One region of the Gemella haemolysans ATCC 10379 genome, then DNA from elsewhere that is predicted to be linked to it. Evidence: riboswitches for the same ligand, from Rfam matches in the RefSeq annotation. Region 1 holds a riboswitch; the other holds the start of a gene.

The links. Region 1 has a riboswitch for FMN ahead of ribD (bifunctional diaminohydroxyphosphoribosylaminopyrimidine deaminase/5-amino-6-(5-phosphoribosylamino)uracil reductase RibD). Riboswitches for the same ligand answer to the same signal wherever they lie in the genome.
Positions count from the first base shown of each region.
Region 2: it holds a riboswitch for FMN, as region 1 does, so the genes downstream of both, GEMHA0001_RS03435 (ECF transporter S component) here and ribD (bifunctional diaminohydroxyphosphoribosylaminopyrimidine deaminase/5-amino-6-(5-phosphoribosylamino)uracil reductase RibD) in region 1, are expected to answer to the same signal.

Region 1 covers NZ_ACDZ02000002.1:29,167-33,937, forward strand. The annotation lists gene GEMHA0001_RS00205 (sodium-dependent transporter) at 1-1,337, shown strand, start outside; FMN riboswitch at 1,444-1,568, shown strand; gene ribD (bifunctional diaminohydroxyphosphoribosylaminopyrimidine deaminase/5-amino-6-(5-phosphoribosylamino)uracil reductase RibD) at 1,739-2,809, shown strand; gene GEMHA0001_RS00215 (riboflavin synthase) at 2,794-3,405, shown strand; gene GEMHA0001_RS00220 (bifunctional 3,4-dihydroxy-2-butanone-4-phosphate synthase/GTP cyclohydrolase II) at 3,398-4,573, shown strand; gene ribH (6,7-dimethyl-8-ribityllumazine synthase) at 4,587-4,771, shown strand, end outside.
Region 2 covers NZ_ACDZ02000008.1:210,323-215,093, forward strand. The annotation lists gene glmS (glutamine--fructose-6-phosphate transaminase (isomerizing)) at 131-1,933, shown strand; FMN riboswitch at 2,065-2,177, shown strand; gene GEMHA0001_RS03435 (ECF transporter S component) at 2,385-2,945, shown strand; gene GEMHA0001_RS03440 (DUF1310 family protein) at 3,119-3,475, opposite strand; gene hemH (ferrochelatase) at 3,787-4,771, shown strand, end outside.

The DNA.
Region 1 (4,771 bases):
ACAATTCAAAATGGAGTTCGAAAATAGGATTCATACTTGCTTCTGCAGGTTCTGCAATAGGACTAGGTGCAGTATGGAAGTTCCCTTATATGACCGCAGCTAACGGTGGAGGTGGATTCTTATTAGTCTTTCTTATTTTCACATTATTAATCGGGTTACCACTTCTGCTTGCGGAATTCGTGCTTGGTCGCGGCGCTGGTGTTTCAGCGATTAGAACTTTCGGTAAATTAGGAAAAAATAAAAAATACAATGTTATTGGTTACATTGGTGGATTTGCCCTATTCATCTTACTATCATTCTATAGTGTTATCGGTGGATGGATTTTAGTATATCTTGGTATTTCAATCGCAGATGCACTTGGTGCCCACTCTACTTCAGATCATGCAGCACTTTTTGTTAGTATTATTTCTAACACTTGGATTGCATTAGGAGCACAAGCATTATTCATCTTATTGAATATTTATATAGTATCTCGTGGAGTTCAAAAAGGTATTGAAAAAGCATCAAAAATCATGATGCCGTTATTATTCATCATCTTCCTGGTAATTATCACAAGATCATTAACATTACCTAACGCGATGAACGGTGTTACTTATTTCTTAAAACCAGATTTCTCTAAAATCACTAGTTCTGGTATTTTATTTGCACTAGGGCAATCATTCTTCGCATTATCAATCGGGGTTACAGCTATGCTTACATATGCTTCTTATCTTGATAGAAAAACTAATCTTGTTCAATCTGGTATCTCAGTTGTATTAATGAATATTGCAGTGTCAGTAATGGCTGGTCTTGCAATCTTCCCTGCGATGAGTTCATTCGGTATGGAATCTGAAGGTGGACCAAGTCTATTATTCATAGTATTACCACAATTATTTAACAATATGGCTTTCGGTAAAATTTTCTACATCTTATTCTTAATATTATTCTTATTCGCCACTATTACTTCATCAGTAGTAATGTTAGAAATTAATGTAGGAAATATAACTAATCAGAGAAATACTAACCGTACTAAATTTAGTGTAATCATCGGAATCTTAACTTTCATCGTTGGAATTCCTTCTGCTCTATCTTACGGATCACTATCTAATACATTAATATTTGGAAAAACAATTTTTGATTTAATGGATTTCTTAGTTTCTAATATTCTAATGCCACTTGGCTGTCTTGCATTATCAATATTCACAGGATATGTACTTGATAAAAAAGTAGCTCTGGAGCAATTACACATCGATGAAAATAAAAAATCAAGCTTGTTATTATTCAAAGTATGGTTATTTTTACTAAGATATGTACTTCCAATTATTATACTTATCGTTTGTTTAGCACAATTCTTATAATAAATTAAACAAAACTATCACATCATATATTTTATATTTTGTGATAGTTTTTATTTTTTATTATTGACAACCGTTTTCATTAGTGTTAATATTAAGTCAGAATTAAATATTTCTTCGGGGTCGGGTGAAAGTCCCAATCGGCGGTGACTAGTTTACTAGAAGTCCGTGAGCGCAAGCTGATCTGGTGAAATTCCAGAACCGACAGTATAGTCTGGATGGGAGAAGAAATTAATAGTATTAAGATAAAATACCTTATACTTATTGAGAATATTTTTATAGCCTATAGTGAATCTAAAAGCACTAAGGTCTATTAATAGAATATAAAACTAACCATCAATCCCGATTAAATTTGACATTCAAATGTAATTGGGATTTTTATTATTTAGAAAGGAGTTGATAATGTGCATGAATATTTTATGAAGCTTGCTCTACTTGAAGCCAAGCGTGGTACTAAGTATACACATACTAATCCCATAGTAGGAGCAATTATAGTAAAAGATGATGAAATTATCGCAAGAGGTTCACATCTTCGTTACGGATGTGAGCACGCTGAAAAAAATGCAATTTCTACATGCGAAACTCCTGAAAAATTATTTAATTCAACGCTTTACGTTACTTTAGAACCTTGTAATCATAAAGGTAAACAACCACCTTGTACAGATACTATAGTAGAAATGGGTATCTCTAAGGTAGTTGTTGCTCAATTAGATCCTAATCCTCTCGTTAGCGGAAAAGGTATCAAATATTTGCAAGACAATGGTATAGAAGTAATAACTGGTGTTCTTGAAAAAGAGGCTTATAATTTAAACTATGCTTATAATCTATTTCATAGTGAGAAAAGACCTTATGTAGTCTTAAAGCAAGCCACTAGTCTTGATGGAAAACTAGCCTTCACTAACAAAAGAACTCAAATTACCGGTAAAGACGTTTATGATTTTGTTAGAAATGAAAGAGATAATTATCAAGCAATTTTAGTAGGTGCTAGAACTGTTTTAACAGACAATCCGAAGTTAACTGGAGCTAACACTTCATTATTCCCACCAAAAAGAATTGTCCTAGATGCTGACGGAGATATCTTTGAACATAATAATCTGAATTTATTTAACAACAGTTTATCTGAAGTTATAGTTTTTACAAAACAAAAATGTAAAAACTTACCTTCACACGTTACTATAATTACACCTAAAGAATTCAGTATAAAAGAAATTTTATCTGAAGTTGCTAAACTCGGTATTCAATCGGTTTATGTTGAAGGTGGACCTAACATTCATGATCAATTTTTAGCTAGTGGTTATTGGGATGAAGTCATAACCTATATCTCCCCTATTCTTTTAGGAGGGAACAATACCTCATCATTCACTAGCAATAGGATAACAAATGAAAAAATACAACTTCACGATACTAAGATTACCAAGCTTGGCGAAGATATACGTGTCTCAGGAAGGAGAGTTTCTCAATGTTTACAGGATTAATAAAAGAACAAGGAAAAATAGTAAAAATTATTAAATCTAGTCATAGTATAAAACTGACTATTCAAGCGAGTAAGAATTTACTAGAAACATACAAAATTGGTGATAGTATGGCGGTAAACGGTGTATGTCTAACATGTGTTCAAAAAAGTTCATCACAGTTCACTGTAGATATTATGCCAGAAACTTATAAAAGAACCACATTCAAAGATTTAAAAATAAATGATGCTGTCAACTTAGAACCTGCAATGGGGCATTCAGACAGATTCGAAGGTCATATAGTTTCTGGACACAGTGATGGTTTAGCACAGTTAGCAGCAAGGCAAAAAGATGAAAATGCCATTCTACTTACTTTTTCATACCCTAGCAAATTCCAAGGTGAAATAATTAACCAAGGATCTATTACAATTAATGGAATAAGTTTAACAGTGGTAACTTGTGATAACAACAAATTTACGGTGTCGCTAATTCCGCATACTGCTAAGCATACAAATTTAGAAAAATTAAAAATTGGTGACAGTGTAAATATAGAAACAGATATATTAGCAAAATACATTAAAGCTCAATTAAAACTATTTGGAGGAAAGTTTAATGATTAATAACGTAAGAAAAGCAATAGAAGATTTAAAAGCTGGAAAATTAATCGTTCTTATCGATGATGATGACAGAGAGGCTGAAGGAGATTTAGTAGGCCTAGCAGAACTTGTTACTGGCGAAACTGTTAATTTTATGGCAAAACATGGTCGTGGTTTAATTTGCGCCCCAGTTTCAACTGAAATCGCAAAAAGATTAAATCTACACTCTATGTTAGATAAAAATACAGATCCACACCAGACTGCATTTACAGTGAGCGTTGACCATAAAACATCAACTACGGGAATCTCAGCTTTTGAAAGAGCAACAACTATAAAAGAATTAGCAAACCCAAATTCTAGACCTGAAGATTTCAATAGACCTGGACATATGTTCCCACTTATCGGTCGCGATGGTGGAATTAAAGTTCGTCGCGGTCACACGGAAGCAAGCATAGATCTAGCTAAATTAGCTAATAGTGCAGAAGCTACTTACATCTGTGAAATTATGAATGAAGACGGCACTATGGCTAGAAGAGATGACTTGTATGAATTCGCTAAAAAATGGGATTTAACGGTTGTTGATTTAGATGAGCTGACACGTTTTTTGTCATTTGAAGATAGCGTTAAAGTAAAATTACCTACAGAATTTGGGGATTTTGATTTACAGCTATTCGAAGATGAATTTAATAAAGAACACTTAATCATCAGTAAAGGTGATTTAACTTCTGAAGAACCATTATTAATACGAGTTCACTCAGAGTGTTTAACTGGAGATGTCTTCACTTCTCATAGATGTGACTGCGGTGAACAACTACACGCAGCACTTCAAAAAATTTCCGACTTAGGTCGTGGTGCAGTTCTTTATCTACGTCAGGAAGGACGAGGAATAGGATTAAGAAATAAACTTCTTGCATATCAACTGCAAGAACAAGGCGTTGATACTTACGAAGCTAATGTACAGTTAGGTTTCGCTCCTGATGAAAGGGACTATACTATCGCCGTAGATATGCTTGATTACTTAGGAATTAAATCGGTAAAACTTCTAACTAATAATCCTGACAAAGTAGAACAGCTAACTTCTTTAGGAATAAATATCGTGGATAGAGTTCCAATAAATATAAAACCCCATAAAGAAAACAAAAATTATTTACAAACAAAAAAAATAAAATTTAATCACTTTTTAGACATTTAAGGAGAATATTATTATGACAACATTTGAAGGAAAATTTATAGGTAAAGATATTAAAGTAGCAATCGTAGTAGCTCGTTTTAACGAATTTATTACGTCTAAATTATTAGGTGGAGCTAAGGATACCCTAATTAGAAATGAAGTAAAAGAAGAAAATATCGATGTTTACTGGGTTCCAGGAGCATTTGAAATTCCATTTAT
Region 2 (4,771 bases), on a different contig from region 1:
ATAGGCTCATTATGTCTTCTTTTAAGGTTTACATAAACTTGATGAAGTACAATATATTTGAGCATAGATATAAAACTTTATAGTACTTTCTATAAAAAATAAATAAAAGAAAAAGCGAGGAATTTTTAATATGTGTGGAATTGTAGGATTTGTTGGAGAAGCAAATGGAGTTAAATTTTTAATTGATGGGCTTAGCAGCCTTGAGTACCGTGGGTACGACTCAGCTGGTATCGCTGGTGTTGTTAACGGAGAAGCTAGCGTTACTAAGTCTGTAGGTCGCATTAAAAATCTAGAATCCCTAATCCCTGAAGGACTTCACCTAGAATTAGGTATTGGTCATACACGTTGGGCTACTCACGGTGGAGTTAACACAACTAACTCTCACCCTCACCAAAGCTTCAACAAACGTTTTATTTTAGTTCACAATGGAGTTATCGAAAACTTCCAAGAACTTAAAGAAAGATTTTTCAAAGGTGTAGAACTTGTTTCTGAAACTGATACTGAAGTTATCGTTCAATTAGTACAAGTTTATAGCGATCGTGGTCTTGATACTAAAGAAGCTTTCAAAAAAGCTGTATCAAAACTTCAAGGTTCTTATGCACTTTGTTTAATCGATACAGAAGATAAAGACACATTATATGTAGCAAAAAATAAAAGTCCACTTCTTATTGGACTAGGAGAAGAAAATAAAAACTATGTTGGTAGTGATGCTTTAGCAATGATTAAGTACACTAACAACTTCTTAGAAATCAACGATGGTGAATTTGTTATTGTGAAAAAAGATAGCGTAACTATCGAAGATAAAGAAGGTAATGTTGTAGAGCGTGAAAGTTTCTCAACTAACTTAAACGCTGGAGAAATCGATAAAGGTATCCACGAACATTACATGATTAAAGAAATTCATGAGCAAGTAGGAGCTATGCGTAACATCATCTCTCACTACTTCGATGGACATGATGTTAATATTAACAGCGAAATTATTAACAATGTAAAAGATGCAGATAGATTATACATTATCGGATGTGGTACAAGTTACAACGCTGGTTTAGTAGGAAGAAACTACTTTGAAAAATGGGCTGGTATTCCTACAGAGGTACACTTAGCATCAGAATTTGCTTACAACGTACCATTATTATCTAAAAAACCAATGTTCATCTTCCTTTCTCAATCAGGAGAAACAGCTGACCTTCGTGCCGTACTTACAAAATTACGTAGCGTAAACGCAGATTATAAGTTCTTAGTACTTACTAACGTTGATGCTTCAACTCTATCTCGTGAATGTGACTATACATTATTACTTCACGCAGGTGTTGAAATCGCGGTTGCATCTACTAAGGCATATACTGCTCAAATCGCAACACTAAGCATACTTGCTTATGAAGTAGCTAAGCAACTTTCTAAACAACCTAAATTTGATATCGAGCAAGAGTTATCAGTAATTACTTCTGCAATCGAATCAATTTTAGATGATACAAAAACTATCAAAGATTTAGCTAAAAACTTATTCACAGAACGCAATGCATTCTATATCGGACGTGGAATCGACTACTATAGTGCATGTGAAGCAGCTCTAAAACTTAAAGAAGTTTCTTACATTCAAACAGAAGGATTTGCCGGAGGAGAACTAAAACACGGTACAATCGCTCTTATCGAAGAAAGAACACCTGTTGTAGCTCTTATTACAAGCGCTAAACTAGACTTAAATACACGTAGTAACGTAAGTGAAGTAGCTAGCCGTGGTGCTAATACTCTAATCATTACATTAGAAAAATTAGCTCGTAAAGGTGACTATGCAATTCCTAACGTAAACGAAGATCTTGCTCCAATCGCAAGTATCGTAGTTACACAATTATTCGCATACTACGCAGCTTACACTAAAGGATTAGATGTGGACAAACCACGTAACTTAGCTAAATCAGTAACAGTAGAATAATAATTAAATATTATAAATAATGGGAGTAGCTCAATTTAACAGAGTTACTCTCATCTTTTTTTAAAAGTTAAACCTTTTCTCTTTACAACTTAGCTAGTTCGGTTTATAATAATCGTATAAATAATAAATTTAATTATCTTCGGGGCAGGGTGAAATTCCCGACCGGCGGTCAAAGTCCGCGAGCGCAAGCAGATTTGGTGAAACTCCAAAACCGACAGTACAGTCTGGATGATAGAAGATATAGAATAAATAAACTTACACATACAGTATAGTACGTATGTATATTTGCTGTACTTCATTTAAGTGTAACGCTTATTTTTCATACCTTTCAGTCCCGCTTTAAAATTTTTAAAGTGGTGTTTTTTATATCTAACGTAGATTTAGAATACACCTTTTTAAGAATAGTATTGCGGTTATTTTATTGCCTATGAAGATAGGAAAGAGGTTTTAAATGTATAAAAAAAATGTTCACTCACTAGTTTTGAGTGGTATGCTTGCAGTTATTGCTCTACTTCTATCTTTTTTTAGTTTTGCTGTGCCATTCTTGCCACCATTTCTAAAATTTGATTTTACGTTCATCCCGCTATTCATGGCGTTGTTATTATTAGGATATAAAGATGCACTTTTAGTGTCATTCTTAAAAAACTTCCTACACTTCGCTTTGTTATCACATGAACCAATCGGATCAATTGCTAATATAGTAGTAGAATTCACTTTTATCAGTGTCATAATTTTTTTCTATAAAAAAGGTACTGCTAAGACTATTATCGGTGGAATCTTAGGAACACTAGCAATAACAGTATTCATGACACTACTTAACTACTTCGTATTACTTCCAGCATACGGATATATTATGAATCTAGCAGACATCGTGACTAACGTAAAAACAATCGTAACGGCTGGTATTATACCATTCAACCTACTTAAAGGTGCTTTAGTAACATTCTTATTCTTCGTTACTAAGAGTGTTTACAAATCAATACCAACTAGTATTCGTAGCCGTTTCGCATAATAATATTAGATACTAATTAATTTGACCATGAAAAATCCTCCATTACATCACCTTACTGTAATGGAGGATTCCTTTTTTATAGATTTCCTAGGAAATATCTAGCAAACTTATCAAAAAAATCCAAGTTAAGGGAGCGGAAAATTTTAAAAAATCATTTTCTCCCCTCTTAACCGCTATTTATTCAACAACTCATCCAATTTTTCTGAATGTGATACTTCTTCTACATTAGTATTTTTTTCATTAAGAACTGTATCGATATTTAACTTCTCGTCATTATTCACTATTAGACGTGCGTAAATTTTCTCTCCGACATTTCTAATACTCTCATAATCAATCTTATAATCTCTAATTTTCGCTTTTGCTGTGAATGCAAGCTTATCTTTTTCTAAAATTATTTTTTCGTAAAAACCACGTGCATCTGCAGTTTTCACGACTCTAACAATCTCCTTATATTTAGGATTATTTTTCATATAAATAACGCCACCAATCGCCGCAATAAAAGTTATCGCTCCGAATATTTTCTTTCTCATTTAACTCTTCCTCCTTTTTTTCAACCAATTGGAGATTCTTAAACTCCCTTATTAGTAAACTTTTTAGTTAACTTTTATATTATAACTTTTTAGCTATTTTTTCAATAGTTTTTTTCAATTCTAGTTTAATATTATAGTAATATCATATTTTTGACACAGTTATAATAAAATAAAACATCGATTTAAACCTTAATTTATAAGGAATGTATTCGTAATCTACAATATTTTTCTGTAATAGAATAATTACTAGTGTGTTTTAGTACAAAAAGTGTTATAATATATTTGACTACACTATTTTGAGAGGTTATAAAATGAGTAAAGCTATTTTAGTAATGACATATGGAACACCTGAAGAATATACATTCGAAGGTATAGCAAAATTTTTCACAAATATTAGAAGAGGAGTGCGTCCTAATGACGAAGAGATCAATCTACTTTTAAAAAATTATCTTCGCATTGATGGCTCTCCCCTTCAAGAGATAACACTTAAAGAAGTTGAACTTTTAAGGGAATCTGTAAAAGATGAATATAAAGTATACTTTGCCAATAAATTTTCTTCACCTTATATCCCTGATATAATTTCAAAAATGGAAGATGATGGTATAGAGGAATGTATTTGTTTAATTCTTGAACCACATTATTCATTCTATTCTATTATGGGTTACGAAAGATTTATTAAGAGTGATACAATTAAGTTCAATATAATAAAATCTTGGTACAAAGAAGAAAAGTTAATTGAATTCTGGGCAGATGAAATTAAAAAAATTATTACTGAAGAAATAAAAGAAGACAGCTACAAAGTAGTTTTCTCTGCGCACAGCGTACCTGAAATAGCATTAAAATATAATGATCCATACGTAAATCAAATCTTTGATATGACAAAACTTATAGCCGAAAAAATAGGTCTTGAAAAAGGAAACTATACGAATACTTGGCAAAGTGAAAGTGATATTGGGATGCCATGGATTAAGCCTGATGTTCTTGAGTACTTAAGAGAGCAAAAAGAACATCCTAAGCATTATATATTTGTTCCACTTAGCTTTATAAGTGAGCATATCGAAGTTCTTTTCGATAACGATGTTGAATGTCGAGAACTTTGTGAGGAGTTTGGAGTAGCTTATCATAGACCACCTATGCCAAACTACGATTCTCGTTTAATCGATGCTCTTGTGTCAACGATTGAAGCTAACAAAAACAATCCTTTTATTTCGCATAATCCAGAGAAAACAACATTTAATGAAATGGATAAACCAAAAGGAGAAATGCCAGACTTCGTTAAAGCAATGTTAGCCAATA